DNA from 3 places in the Bacillus sp. AL-1R genome. Region 1 is predicted to be linked to each of the others. Evidence: riboswitches for the same ligand, from Rfam matches in the RefSeq annotation. Region 1 holds a riboswitch; each other region holds the start of a gene.
What was found. A riboswitch is a leader RNA that binds a small molecule or an ion and turns the genes downstream of it on or off. The one in region 1 is predicted to bind S-adenosylmethionine.

Region 1 (4,950 bases):
TGAATTGCATATGTTCCAACACTTCCTGAAGCACCATAAATAAGTACTTTTTGTCCATTTTGTATAATACTTCTTCTTAAGAAGTGTAATGCAGTAAGCGCCCCAACCGGTACTGCTGCCGCTTGCTCAAACGACATATTTATTGGTTTTTTAGCTAGAACACTTTCCTCATGTAAAGCTATATATTCGGCATTAGCCCCAAAAGTAAATCCACTATAACCAAAAACTTGATCACCTGGTTTAAACTTTCTTACATTTTTGCCAACAGTCACTATTTCTCCAGCAAGCTCACAACCTGGTATTTTATTTTTTGGCTTAGAAAGACCAAACATAAGACGTGAAAGCAGCCAATACATAAATGGAAAATCGGAACTTCTAAGTTTTACATCTCCCGCGGTTACAGTTGTTGCGTGTATTTTAATTAATACTTCATTATCTTTTATTTTTGGTTTTTCAACTTCTGCTATTTGAAGAACTTCTGGTGGACCATATTTTGTACATATAATCGCTTTCATAGGTTCCTCCATTACTAACTTTAATTTAGTCATTTAAACCTATGAAAAATGATTTTTAAGTATACCTATATGTAGAATAAAACAGCGTGATTCTAACTAAAACAAAAAAGACTGAATATAGCAAATGCCATATTCAGCCTTAATCATTTTATTATAGACCTGCTTCAGTTTTTAAAACTTCTGCTTTATCAGTACGCTCCCAAGGAAGATCGATATCTGTACGGCCAAAGTGACCATAAGCAGCAGTTTGTTTGTAAATCGGACGACGTAGGTCAAGCATTTTAATAATTCCTGCTGGACGTAGATCGAAGTTGTTGCGAATTACTTCAACTAATTTTTCTTCTGAAACTTTACCTGTACCAAAAGTATCAATCGCGATCGAAACTGGTTTAGCTACACCAATTGCATATGCTAATTGAACTTCAGCTTTATCAGCTAAGCCAGCAGCTACGATGTTTTTCGCAACGTAACGTGCAGCATAAGCAGCAGAACGGTCAACTTTAGTTGCATCTTTACCAGAGAATGCGCCACCACCGTGACGAGCATATCCACCGTAAGTATCAACAATAATTTTACGACCTGTTAAACCAGCATCCCCTTGAGGTCCACCGATTACGAAACGACCTGTTGGGTTGATAAAGAATTTTGTGTTTTCATCAATTAACTCAGCTGGTACTACTGGTTTAATTACAAGTTCTTTAATATCATTTTCAATTTGTTCTTGAGTAGCTTCTGGACCATGTTGTGTTGATACAACAATTGCATCAATACGAACTGGTTTGTTGTTTTCATCATACTCAACTGTTACTTGAGTTTTACCGTCTGGACGTAAGTAAGAAACTGTTTCATTTTTTCTAACTTCAGTTAAGCGGCGAGCAATTTTGTGTGATAATGAAATTGGAAGTGGCATTAATTCAGGTGTTTCATTTACAGCAAAACCGAACATTAAACCTTGGTCTCCTGCACCGATTGCTTCAATTTCTTCATCTGTCATACTACCTTCACGAGCTTCTAACGCTTGGTCTACACCTAGAGCGATATCTGCTGATTGCTCATCGATAGAAGTTAAAACTGCACATGTATCTGCATCAAATCCGTATTTTGCACGGTCATAACCGATTTCACGGATAGTTTCGCGAACGATTTTTGGGATATCTACATAAGTAGAAGTTGTAATTTCACCTGCAACAAGTACTAAACCTGTTGTAACTGAAGTTTCCGCTGCTACACGAGCATTCGGATCATTTGCTAAAATTGCATCAAGAATAGAATCTGAAATTTGGTCACAGATTTTATCTGGATGTCCTTCTGTAACTGATTCTGAAGTAAATAAACGACGTTGTGACATTGAGTCCCCTCCTAAATTGAATTGACGGATCTCTTTTTTCTCAACATAAGAATAAAAAGTTTGTTCCTATTCCTATGTTTCCCATTTAAGATAAAGATAACTCAGTGTAAATTACGAAATTGCCACTGTATTTAAGTTTTGAGCAAAAAAAAAGCCTTCCTCTTATCAAATATTACATGAGGAAAGGGTTCTTGGTTATTTGCCTTTCGCTCTTATCGTCCAAGACATAAAAAAATGTCTTGCATCAGGTTCAGCACCTTTCACTAAAAGTGAGGTTGCTGGGCTTCGTAGGGCCTGTATCCCTCCACCTACTCGGGATAAGAGAGTATCCGTATGAAAAGTATCATATTAAAATTTCACTTTCTTGTCAACAATTTTCATACTTACTTAGACATAATTCTACAATAATTTAATTTCTACATTCATTTCTATTTAAAGGGAAATTACTAATTATTATCTTACAATTTACTAAATTTCTTCTTTAGATTAAGTATATTTTACTCAAATTAATTTTTTAATCAAATTCATAACACATTTTGCGAACTAATAGTATACACTATTAAAATAAATGTGTTATACTATTTATCGAGATACCTACATGGCAGACAAATTATATTTAAAGGATGGTATTAGTATATGAAGACAGTTGATGTAAACTTTGAATTAAACGAATTACTTACTAGTAATCAAATGTATAACCAACTAAGCGTTTCTGAATTAGTTGAAAAAGTTTTAACAAGACAAGAAGGCATTTTAACGTCAACAGGAGCAGTTAGCGTTTCAACAGGTAAATATACTGGACGTTCACCTAAAGATAAATTTATTGTTAAAGAGGCATCTGTTGAAAATTTAATCGATTGGGGTTCAGTAAACCAACCAATCTCTGCTGACGTATTTGAAAAATTGTATAGCAAAGTACTTAACTACTTAAAAGATCGTAACGAATTATTCTTATTTAAAGGATTTGCTGGCGCTGATACTGAGTATCGTTTACCAATCCAAGTAATTAACGAATTTGCATGGCACAACTTATTTGCTCACCAATTATTTATTCGCCCAACTGAGCAAGAGCTTCAAACTCATGAATCAGAATTTACAATTATTTCTGCTCCTACATTTAAAGCAGACCCAGTGGTAGATGGAACAAATTCTGAGGCATTTGTTATTATATCATTTGAGAAGAAAATAATCTTAATCGGTGGTACGGAATATGCTGGTGAAATGAAAAAATCGATCTTCTCAATTATGAATTTCCTATTACCACAAAATAATGTTTTACCAATGCACTGTTCTGCTAACGTTGGTAGTGAAGGTGATGTGGCATTATTCTTTGGATTATCAGGAACTGGTAAAACAACATTATCTGCAGATGCAGACCGTAAGTTAATCGGTGACGATGAGCACGGCTGGTCAGATAATGGTGTATTTAATATTGAAGGCGGTTGCTACGCTAAATGTATCAATTTAACATTTGAAAAAGAGCCACAAATTTTCTCTGCAATTAAATTTGGTACAGTGTTAGAAAATGTTGTTGTTAAATCTGATAGCCGTTTAGCTGACTATGATGATACAACTTTAACAGAAAATACTCGTGCTGCATACCCAATGCAAGCAATTCAAAATATCATTGAGCCAAGTGTTGCTGGACATCCACAAGCGATTATCTTTTTAACTGCTGATGCATTTGGAGTATTACCTCCAATCAGTAAATTAACAAAAGAGCAAGCAATGTATCATTTCTTAAGCGGATTTACAAGCAAATTAGCTGGTACTGAGCGTGGCGTTACTTCTCCACAAGTAACATTCTCTACATGTTTCGGATCACCATTCTTACCGCTTCCAGCTGTAGAATATGCAAAAATGCTTGGTGAAAAAATTGAAAAACATAATGTAAATGTATTCTTAGTAAACACTGGTTGGACTGGTGGAGAATACGGTGTAGGTAAACGTATGAACTTATCTTACACAAGAGCAATGGTTCACGCTGCACTTGAAGGTGAGTTAAACAATATTGAAACTACACAAGATGAGTTTTTCGGTTTAGCAATTCCTACTCATGTACCTGGTGTACCTGATAGCGTATTAGTTCCATCAACAACATGGGAAGATAAATCAGCTTATGATCAAAAAGCTCTTGAATTAGTAAACAAATTCAAAGAAAACTTCAAAAAATTTGAAGGCTTTGATGCTAAATTAGCTGAACTTGGTGGACCCTTAAAATAATCTAAAAAGAAAAATGTAAGGGCTGTCCAAAAAGTCGGGACCAATGACTTTTTGGCAGCCTTTTTTCTATTTAGTAAAAAATAAAAAGAATGAGCCGATAATCGGCTCATTCTTTTATTAATACCACTACGAATTTGATTAGGTTCTTATTTTTCAGCTGGTCTATTCCCCATAGAAATAGAGATACGATTCCAACTATTAATTTGATTGATGATGAATACAAGATTTACATATTCTTCCTCAGTAAAGTGTTTTCTTACACGATTATATAATTCATCAGATATGCCTTTATTCGAAATTTCTGTAATATGCTCCGTTAATTCTAAAGCTGCTTTTTCTGCATCTGTGTAAAAATCACAATCTCTCCATGCACTAATACAGTATAAACGTTGTTCCGTTTCGCCTATTTCTCTTGCTTCAGATGTATGCATGTCAAGGCAAAATGCACAACCGTTTATTTGTGAAGTGCGTATTTTAATCAATTCACGAATTTTATCGTCTATACCCGCTGATTTAATATACTTTTCCATTTCCATCATTATTTTTAATGCTTCTGGTGCCAGTTTATAATAATTAATTTGTTTTTCCATTTTAATTCCCCCTAAAAAAGTTAATTCTAAAAATAATTGAATTTAGTGTCGTTCTTGGAAATCTATAAATTAGCGACAATATTAATCGCCGATTTATATTATCTATAATATGTCATTTATTTCATTATGTCAAACCTCTTTTACCCTTGAATTGCTTCTAAAAGTAATTGTTTGACAAAGAAATAAAACATTTCTAAGATTAATTAAAAATAATCTTATTTACGAAGAAGGTGTTTTAATGCAGTATAGCGTTGGAGTTGAGTATGCACTTCAC
Region 2 (4,950 bases), 2.0 Mb from region 1:
ATAGTAATGCAAGACAGGCAATAAATTTAATGACAAATGCTTTTATATGTTTCATAGAAATCCCTCCTGAACTTATTATGAGAAATTTGTTTCACATATATTCTGTTCATATATAAAAAATCCACCTATTTAATAGGTGGACAAATTTCTTAATGTTGTTGTTGTTTTGTTTCAAAATGAAGAGGTGGTGGAACTAACCAACCTTTAGTTTTCATGATTTGTAGTAGTGCCGCTCCATCTTTTGCTTTTTTTGCCCCAAAACTAGCAAACATAGTGCCAATATCTTCACGAATTGATTGGCTCATTAATGCAGCATCGGCCGATACTCCAGCTGCTATTCCAGCAGCAACCATGTAAGCGATTTGAGCATCTTGAAACCTAGCTCCTGCTGGAATTTGTTCTAAATCGGCTTCTGGTCGTTCTGATGGAGTAGGAGGAACTGCAATATCATTATGTAAAAGAACTTCCTCAATTTCTTTTATTGCAGGTTTCATTGAATTTTCAATTACTTGTTTTAAAAATGCTCTTAACTCTTCATCACCAGTATGGTTAATATAAACTTGGTACGTATCTACACCAGCTTTAGTAGCTGATAGATGACTCCATAGACCGTATACTTCTCCGTAATGTAAAGGCTCATTTTGTGGATTGCCACTTAATACTCCCATTATAAATTTACTTCCCTTCTCAAATAAATTCATACTAATCTCCTTATAAAGAGGTAGGTACGAAAATTATTATGGAACCTTTGGATTGTTTTATACTATTTATTTATATGAGCAATGTCTCATATTAAAAAGGATTGCATTACCTTTTATATTTTAACTAGCTAAATGCACAGAACTTAGATTAGCTTTTTTTTAGATATAGATAACATGAATTATAAATCAATTGAAATCGACTAGTGTTTAAAAGATTATCTATTTTTTGATTGAATTTAAAACGAGATATTGGGAAAAGTATGGTTTGTTTGGTGAGAAATTAGTTACTGATTTTCCTATTAAGAGTTCATATTTTCCAAATCATGATTATGGGGAAGAAATTTATCCAATTAAAAAGAATTAGAACGATGTATTAAATATTCAGTAATCAAAAAATTTTAAAATTTTATTTTTTCTAATAAATCCAACAATGAAAGCGTTATCTTAATAAAAACGTTTGAATTCGCATATTGACAATCTGTTTACTAGGATTTATGATTCTTTTAAAGAAATTACATAACTCAAACTTATCGAGAGTGACTGAGGGATCAGGCCCTATGACGTCCGGCAACCTCCTTTTTAAGGAACGGTGCCACTTCCTGCAGAATGAATTCATTCTGAAAGATAAGTCGAAAACAATTGTTTCCGATGCCTCTTTCTGAATGAAAGAGGCTTTTTTTTACCTAAAACTAATAGGAGGTTATTCATGATTCGTGTAGATCATCTAGTAAAAGAGTATAAAACGAAAAAAAATACAATTATAGGCGTACATGATGTCTCTCTTACGATTGAAAAAGGCGAAATATTCGGTATAGTCGGATATAGCGGAGCAGGGAAAAGTTCACTTCTAAGATGTTTAAATTTTTTAGAAAAGCCTACTTCGGGAAATGTATATATTGACGGTGTGAATTTAATTCACTTTCAACTAAAGAGTTAAGGAAAGAGCGTCAGAAAATTGGCATGATTTTTCAACACTTTTATTTAGTTTCTTCTAAAACTGTGTTTGAGAATATAGCATTTGCTTTAAAAGCTGCTAACAAATCCAAGGTGGAAATTGAAAAAAGGGTACTGGAATTACTTGAATTAGTTGGCCTTTCTGATAAAAGGGATGTTTATCCTTCCCAGCTTAGTGGTGGTCAAAAGCAGCGTGTCGGGATTGCTCGAGCACTAGCAAATGAACCGCATGTACTTCTTTGTGATGAAGCAACATCAGCGCTTGACCCAAGCACAACAAAATCGATCCTACAATTACTTAGAAAAATAAACAAAGAACTAGGATTAACGATTGTTCTTATTACACATGAAATGGATGTTGTAAAAGATGTCTGTGACCGAATTGCTGTAATGCAAGATGGCAGAATAATTGAAATTGGCCCAGTATACGATATATTCGCAAAACCAAAAGAGGCTTTAACAAAGGACTTTATTAACACGATTTTACAATTTGAACTACCTGAACATTTGCTAAAAAACAGCAAGGGAACAGTAATCAAAATAACGTTCAAAGGAAATGTAGCGGAAGAATCCGTTGTGTCTGATATGCTTCAACAATTTAAGGTAAAAGGGAATATTCTTCATGGGAAAATTGAGTATATTCAAGAAACTCCACTCGGAATTTTTATAATGGAGATTTCAGGAGAACAAGCAGAAGTATTAAAAGCAATTGCGTATATTCAAGATCGAACAAACAACTTGGAGGTGATTTTAGGTGATCGAATCGCTATTAACGTTACTGCCTGATTTAGATAAAGCATTTTTTGAAACGATATATATGGTGCTGATTGCTCTTGCAGTTGCCATCATTATTGGACTCCCACTTGGCATTCTTTTATTTGTTACAGATAAAGATTTATTTTTAGAAAATAGAGGACTTAAATCTATTTTAGGATTTATTGTGAATATGGTTCGTTCCATCCCATTTATTATTTTGCTAGTCGCACTTTTACCAATTACGAATTTTCTAACAGGAAGTACAATTGGTCCAACGGCTGCTAGTGTATCTTTATCTGTTGCTGGGATTCCGTTTTTTGCTAGAATCGTAGAAACATCTCTAAGAGAAACAAATAAAGGGATCATCGAAGCCGCAGTAGCGGTAGGAGCAACACCTTGGATGATTATAAAAGATGTATTACTATCTGAAGCTCGTCCAAGTATTATTCAAGGGATTACACTTACGACGATTAGTTTAATTGGATATTCTGCTATGGCTGGTATTATCGGCGGTGGGGGGATAGGAGACCTTGCCATTCGCTTTGGTTACTATCGATACGATAATACTGTCATGTTAACAACAATTGTTGTGTTAATTTGTTTAGTTCAGCTAATTCAACTTGCAGGTGATCTAATTGCCCGAAAAGTAGATAAGCGTTAAGTACATACTATTTCTGATTTGGAGGATCATTCAAATGAAAAAATTACTACTTGCTTTAGTCTTTCTATTGTCTATAAACCTTTTTGCAGCATGTGGCAAGACAGATAAAACTTCATCAAAAAATAATACGGATAAGAAGAACATCACAATTGGTGCGACTTCTGGACCATATAGTGACATGGTTTCAAATGCAATTAAGCCTATTCTTGAAAAGAAAGGTTATAAAGTAAAGGTTGTTGAGTTTAGTGATTATATTCAACCAAATATCGCATTAGGAAATGGTAATTTAGATGCTAACCTATTCCAACATAAAATTTATATGGAGAATTTTGCAAAAGAGCATAATTTGAAGTTGTCTGAGTTGATCGTAGTACCAACAGCACCGATGGGTGTTTTTTCGAATAAGTTTAAGTCTGTTGATAAAATTGCTGATGGCGCAACAATAGCAATCCCTAATGATCCTGTAAACCTTGCAAGAGCATTAGGTGTTTTAGAGGATTCGAAATTAATTAAAATTGATCCAAAAGTTGATCCTTTAACAGCATCTGAAAAGGACATAAAGGATAATCCGAAAAAACTTCAATTCAAACCAATTGAAGCAGCACAACTACCAAGAGCAGTACAAAGTGTAGATGTATCACTTGTACCAGGTAACTTTGCACTTGCAGCAAAAATGAAATTATCTGATGCATTGGCACTTGAAAATATGCCAGATCTTTATCGAAATAGAGTTGTTGTTAACACAAAAGACGCGGACTCAACTTTTGCAAAAGACATTAAAGCAGCTGTAGAATCTAGCGATTTTGAAAAAACAATTGATGAGCAATTTAATGGATTCGGAAAACCTAAGTGGATGCTTGAACGAAAATAATTAATAGTCTTTAGTTTAGAGAAAGAGTTTTTAATTATAAATCCAACTTAATCTATTGGAAAACTGTAGTATAATAGAGGAGAGATTAATAGTGAAATATGGATTTTGGTTACCGATTTTTGGGGGCTGGTTACGTAATGTAGAAGATGAAAATATGCCACCTACTTTTGATTATGCAAAGGAAGTCATTCAGTCGGCTGAAAAATGGGGTTTCTCAACTACTTTAATTGCTGAGTTATATTTAAACGATATTAAAGGACCAGAGAGCGATTCCCTTGAAGCGTGGTCAACAGCAGCGGCATTAGCTGCTGTGACGGAAAAAATCGAAATTATGACTGCAATTCGTCCAGGTTTCCATAATCCAGCAGTAGCAGCAAAAATGGCTGCAAACATTGATCATATCAGTAACGGTCGTTTTACACTTAATGTTGTATCAGCCTGGTGGGCAGAGGAAGCTCGACAATATGGCGGTATTTTTACAGAACATGATGAGCGTTATGCTCGTACAGATGAGTTTATTGACGTACTTAAAGGGCTATGGACAGAAGAAACATTCAATTATTCTGGTAAATATTACGATTTAAAAGACACGAAGCTTGCTCCAAAACCTGTTCAAAGACCAAACCCGATTCTGTATGCAGGTGGGGAAAGTGAAAAAGGGAAGCAAACAATTGTTGAAAAATGTGACGCATATGTTATGCACGGGGGAACAGTTGAAGAAATTAAACAGAAAATAGCAGATATGAAGGTACGTCGTGAACAAACTGGCAATGCACCATTAAGTTCTTTCGGTATGGCCGCGTATGTTATTTGTAGAGATACAGGAGAAGAAGCTTTGGCTGAACTAGAGAAAATTACGACTGTGAAAGATTCAAGTGGTTATGCTGGATTTAAAGACTTCACGACAAAATCACAATTAGAACAACAAATCCAATTGCAAGATTACTCTGTTTCTAATCGTGGTCTTAGACCAAATCTAGTAGGAACACCTGAGCAAATTGCAGATC
Region 3 (4,950 bases), 1.3 Mb from region 1:
TGCGTCGCCTTCATTGTTTTGATAAACTTTCGGAAGCATACCAGCGTCAACATCTGCTTGGAATTTTAGGTTTTTTGGATTCTCTGCTATGTCTTTAATTTGAGCAGTAGTAGGATCTACTCCAGCTTTAAGTTTAATTAAACCTTCATGCTGTAATAAGCTTAACATACGACCATGGTCAGCTACTGAGCTACTCATGATAATTTTAGCTCCATTTGGTAGATCATCTAAGCTCTTATATTTTTTAGAATAAACTCCGATTGGCTCGATGTGGATGCCACCAGCGTTTTCAAATTTGTAACCATTTTCTTTCATTTGAGCTTCTAAGTATGGAATGTGTTGGAAATAGTTTGCATCTAATTCTTTAGAATTTAGTGCTTTATTTGGTAAAACGTAATCTTGGAATTTAACAATTTTTAAATTAATTCCTTCTTTTTCAAGGATTGGCTTAGCTTGTTCTAAAATAACTGCGTGCGGTACATTTGATGCACCAACCACTAATTCCTTATTTTTATCTTCTCCACCTTTATTACATGCTGCTAAAGATAATGCTAAAACACCTGCTCCTAATAATCCTACGATTTTTTTGAAATTCACTGTCAGTTCCTCCCTTATATGATTAAGCTCTTTTATCTATTTTTGTTGTTACTAAATCACCAATAAATTGAAGAATGAATACGATTAATAAAATAATTACTGTCGCTACAAGTGTTACTTGGTTATTTGAACGTTGGTACCCTTCCATAAATGCTAAGTTACCGAGTCCACCACCACCTACTACACCAGCCATTGCTGTATAACCAACAATTGCGATTGTAGTAACAGTTAAACCTGAAATAATTGCTGGTAATGCTTCTGGTATTAATACTTTTACGATGATTGTAAAGGTACTAGCTCCCATTGCTCTTGCAGCTTCGATTACACCTTTATCAATTTCACGTAATCCGATTTCAACCATCCTTGCATAGAATGGTGCAGCACCAATTATTAATGCTGGTAATGCAGCTTTTGCTCCAAGCATAGTGTCAAGAATAAAGATGGTAAATGGAATTAATAAAATGATTAAAATGATAAACGGTATTGAACGAAAAATATTTACAAACGCTGCTAGGATAGTATTAAAAAATTTATTTTCAAGAAGCTGATCTTTGCTAGTTAAAAATAAGAATAAACCTATTATTAGTCCAAAAATGAACGTTGCAAGTGCAGCTATTACTGTCATGAATAATGTTTCTTGAGTGGCTAAAAGCATTGCATCCCAATCAACATTCGGAAAAAGTTGTGTCATCTTATGCTACCTCCACTTCAACTTGTTTTGATTCTAAATAAGCAATTGCCTCTTTGATGTTATTTATGTCTCCAACAAGTTGAATCTTCATTGTCCCATAAGAGCCTTCAGCAGTTTGAACAATTTTCCCTTGCAGAATGTTAATCTCAATATCAAAATGCTTAACAACTTCAGAAATATGTGGCTGATCTGCTTGACCATTTTTAAAGGTAAGCTTGTAAGTATTATCCTTCCCATCACCATGAGAAATTACTTCACCTTCATCGCCTTTGATTTGCGTCACAAATTTCTTTGTAATTGCTTGTTTAGGACGAGTAAATACATCAACAACATGGCCTTCTTCTACTACACTTCCGTTTTCCATTACAGCTACTCTTTGACAGATTTTTTGAATGACATGCATTTCATGAGTAATTAGGATAATTGTAATGCCAAGCTGTTTATTTATATTAGTTAGTAAAGCTAATATTGAATCCGTTGTTTCTGGATCTAGTGCAGAAGTCGCTTCATCACATAAAAGAACATCTGGATTATTAGCAAGTGCTCTTGCAATTCCGACACGTTGCTTTTGACCTCCACTCAGTTCAGAAGGATAAGCATTTTCTCTACCTTCAAGACCAACAAGTTTAATTAATTCTTTCGCACGATTAATGCTTTCCTTTTTTGGAACTTTAGCAATTTCAAGTGGGAAAAGTATATTTTCTAATACAGTTCTTGACCACAATAAATTAAAATGCTGAAAAATCATTCCTATTTTCTGTCTTGCTTTTCTTAACTGATTAGATGAGCATTTAGAGATCGATTGACCATTAATAATAACTTCACCTGTTGTAGGTGATTCAAGTCCATTCAGCATACGTAATAACGTACTTTTCCCTGCGCCGCTATATCCGATCATGCCAAAAATTTCACCTGCTTCAATATTTAACGAAACATTTTGTACTGCGGTAACTGTGCCCTTTTTACCCTTGTATGTTTTACTTACATTATTTATTTGAATCATACACTTGTTCTCCTTTCAAAACATTCTAACAACTTTTCTTTCAATTTTTTGTAAGAAAGTACTTTTTTAGTCGCATAAAACAAAAAAACCTTTCAACTCACATGAGCAGAAAGGTTTAACATACAAAAAGTATTCCTTTCTCTCATCTCTCAAAGCATATGCTTTGCAGGAATTAGCACCATTTCAATGACGATCATTGACGGTTGCTGGGTTTCACAGGGCACAGTCCCTCCACCTCTCTCGATAAGAGTTAACTTACGATCTATTTAGTTGTTGAGTGCAATTTCTTTAACGTAAGTCCAATTCTACAAAGATAGACACAAGTTGTCAACAATTTTCTATAAGTTTTTTTTCGTTTTCAACACTCGTATATTGAAAAATGGTTTCCATAAGTAGTAATAATCGATAGTTCCCTTCAAAAGAAGCGTCATTTAGTTTTAATAAAAGCCCTAATCTTTGCAAACCTGAATTTAGATATTCCCATCCATCCTTTGAAAAACTAACTCTGAGTTGCGGAATCGAACGATCAATTACCTCAATAAAAGGAGCCTTTTTGCTTAACTTTATAAAAACTTTTTCATTCAGACAATTAATTTCTACAATCTTTTCTTCAATTGGCAAAATGATTTGTAAATATTCCTTTTTTATAAATAAGTTTCTTGCTTGTCCAACCCACTCCTTGATTTCCATAATAAACACCTCTCCCGAATTCTTTAATCTTATTTTCTCATAGATAAGAGGTGTATTCTTTATATTTCTCTCGACATTTACCTTGATAAAAATCTATATTTTAATTTTATTTCTACAACATTCAACTCATTTCCCAAGAAATATGTCTAAAATCAGGAAATAGTTTTAGCCATATAAAAAGAGTGCAACTAACAGTATGCACTCATCGTTTAATATATAAATTATATTTTTTTAACAATTCATGTAAATAAGGTACAGACTTGAAAGCGTAAATTTTTTGTTTCATTTCCCCATTTTCAAAAATAAGTAAACAAGGTACACTTTCAACTTTCCAACTTTGAGCTTCCTCCACTATTTCATTAATATTCACCTTACAGATTGGTAAATTTGGCAGAATCTCATTTACTATTTCTAGCATTTTTGACGCTACTTGGCATGTACCACACATTGCGGTATAGATATAAATAACTGTTGTCTCTTTTGATTGAACTCTTTGCATTATTTCATTCTTTGTCCATTGCTGCATAATCTTTATTCCTTTTTAATTTGTACGTAAATAATCTGTAAATACTAAAATATCCGCCCCTAATAATACACTAGCTAAATGTTGACTCGGAGCTGTTGCCACTTCTCGATAACTTCGATCAATGTACAGATGCTCTGCCTGTGGAAATTCTCTTTTTAACAGTCTTCTAAGCTTTTCACCGGCCTCATCTGCATCTACTAACACATAGATTTCTCTTAAATCTAACATTTCAGCAAGCTCATCTAGCTTTGAAGTACCAACTGTACCATTCGTACAGATAATATCAACAGGCTCCTTTATGATCGTCTGTATCTTTCTCTTATCAGTAGTACCTTCGACAATGATAACTTTTCTTTGATCTTCAATATTCACTGGGCATCACCTAATGTATAGGACTCAAAAACTTTTGACTAAAAATCTTTTGTATATAGTATATTCGATTTCCTCTTTGTTGTTTCCTTTTTTTCCCTTAATGAAAATGTCCCTTTAAATTATGTTTTATGTAAATAAGTTAAGCTTTATTACTTTTATTATACACTCAAAATAAAAAAGCGCCCAAAAGGACGCTTTTTTAGATAATTAATCTTGATTGATCATTTCTTCGTATTGACCAGCAGTCATTAACTCATCAAGTTGAGAAGCGTCTGTAGCTTCAACAACTACCATCCATGCTTTTTCGTATGGAGATTCGTTTACGAATTCAGGATTTTCATCTAGATCAGAATTTACTTCAATTACTTTACCACTGATTGGAGCATATAGTTCAGATACTGTTTTTACAGACTCAACGCTACCGAATGGCTCATTAACAGTAAGCTCATCGCCTACTTCTGGTAGTTCAACAAATACGATATCTCCAAGCTCTGATTGAGCGAAATGAGTAATACCGATATAATATTTATTACCTTCAACTTTTACCCACTCATGTTCTTCTGAATAACGTAGTTCATTTGGAATTGACATTGTGAAATCCTCCTCTGATTAATTACCTTAAATTATATAGTTATTTTATAACCAAACCTTTTCAAATACTTCTTCATTAAAACCAACTGTAGCTTTTTCTCCATCAAAAAGTAGAGGCCTTTTAATTAATTTACCATCTGAACTTAGTAGTTCTAATAGCTCGTCCTCAGTTTTTGTTGGAATAACATCCTTCAACCCAAGCTCACGATACTTAACGCCACTTGTATTAAATAATTTATTTATAGAAATTCCACTTGCTTTATAAACATCAGCAAGTAACTCCTTTGAAGGTGGATTTAATGTAATATCAATTGCTTCAACCGGAATATTATGTTCTTTAAGCCAAGAAGCGGCTTTTCGACAAGTTCCACATTTTGGATATGTATAAAAAATAATACTCATTTTAGCAACTCCTCCCAAAATCTATTTTATCACAGGGAATAAGCGAGTTAAAATAGTTCCGTTCGAAAATTCTGTAAT

Region 2: linked by a shared signal. The riboswitch ahead of ACSBO6_RS05450 (methionine ABC transporter ATP-binding protein) and the one ahead of metK (methionine adenosyltransferase) in region 1 are both predicted to bind S-adenosylmethionine.
Region 3: linked by a shared signal. The riboswitch ahead of ACSBO6_RS02495 (methionine ABC transporter ATP-binding protein) and the one ahead of metK (methionine adenosyltransferase) in region 1 are both predicted to bind S-adenosylmethionine.

What each region holds. Positions count from the first base shown of each region.
Region 1 is NZ_CP197469.1:3,664,843-3,669,792, forward strand. Features, by position in the region: gene ACSBO6_RS17615 (NAD(P)-dependent alcohol dehydrogenase) at 1-515, opposite strand, end outside; gene metK (methionine adenosyltransferase) at 667-1,863, opposite strand; SAM riboswitch class I at 2,073-2,187, opposite strand; gene pckA (phosphoenolpyruvate carboxykinase (ATP)) at 2,500-4,086, shown strand; gene ACSBO6_RS17630 (carboxymuconolactone decarboxylase family protein) at 4,233-4,676, opposite strand; gene ACSBO6_RS17635 (RrF2 family transcriptional regulator) at 4,915-4,950, shown strand, end outside.
Region 2 is NZ_CP197469.1:1,163,377-1,168,326, forward strand. Features, by position in the region: gene ACSBO6_RS05440 (YndM family protein) at 1-55, opposite strand, end outside; gene ACSBO6_RS05445 (DUF3231 family protein) at 150-701, opposite strand; SAM riboswitch class I at 1,226-1,332, shown strand; partial or broken gene ACSBO6_RS05450 (methionine ABC transporter ATP-binding protein) at 1,408-2,441, shown strand; gene ACSBO6_RS05455 (methionine ABC transporter permease) at 2,473-3,072, shown strand; gene ACSBO6_RS05460 (MetQ/NlpA family ABC transporter substrate-binding protein) at 3,107-3,943, shown strand; gene ACSBO6_RS05465 (LLM class flavin-dependent oxidoreductase) at 4,035-4,950, shown strand, end outside.
Region 3 is NZ_CP197469.1:527,201-532,150, reverse strand. Features, by position in the region: gene metQ (methionine ABC transporter substrate-binding lipoprotein MetQ) at 1-597, opposite strand, end outside; gene ACSBO6_RS02500 (methionine ABC transporter permease) at 620-1,288, opposite strand; gene ACSBO6_RS02495 (methionine ABC transporter ATP-binding protein) at 1,290-2,291, opposite strand; SAM riboswitch class I at 2,431-2,541, opposite strand; gene ACSBO6_RS02490 (hypothetical protein) at 2,619-2,981, opposite strand; gene ACSBO6_RS02485 (thioredoxin family protein) at 3,184-3,507, opposite strand; gene ACSBO6_RS02480 (ribonuclease M5) at 3,523-3,873, opposite strand; gene gcvH (glycine cleavage system protein GcvH) at 4,087-4,470, opposite strand; gene ACSBO6_RS02470 (arsenate reductase family protein) at 4,516-4,872, opposite strand.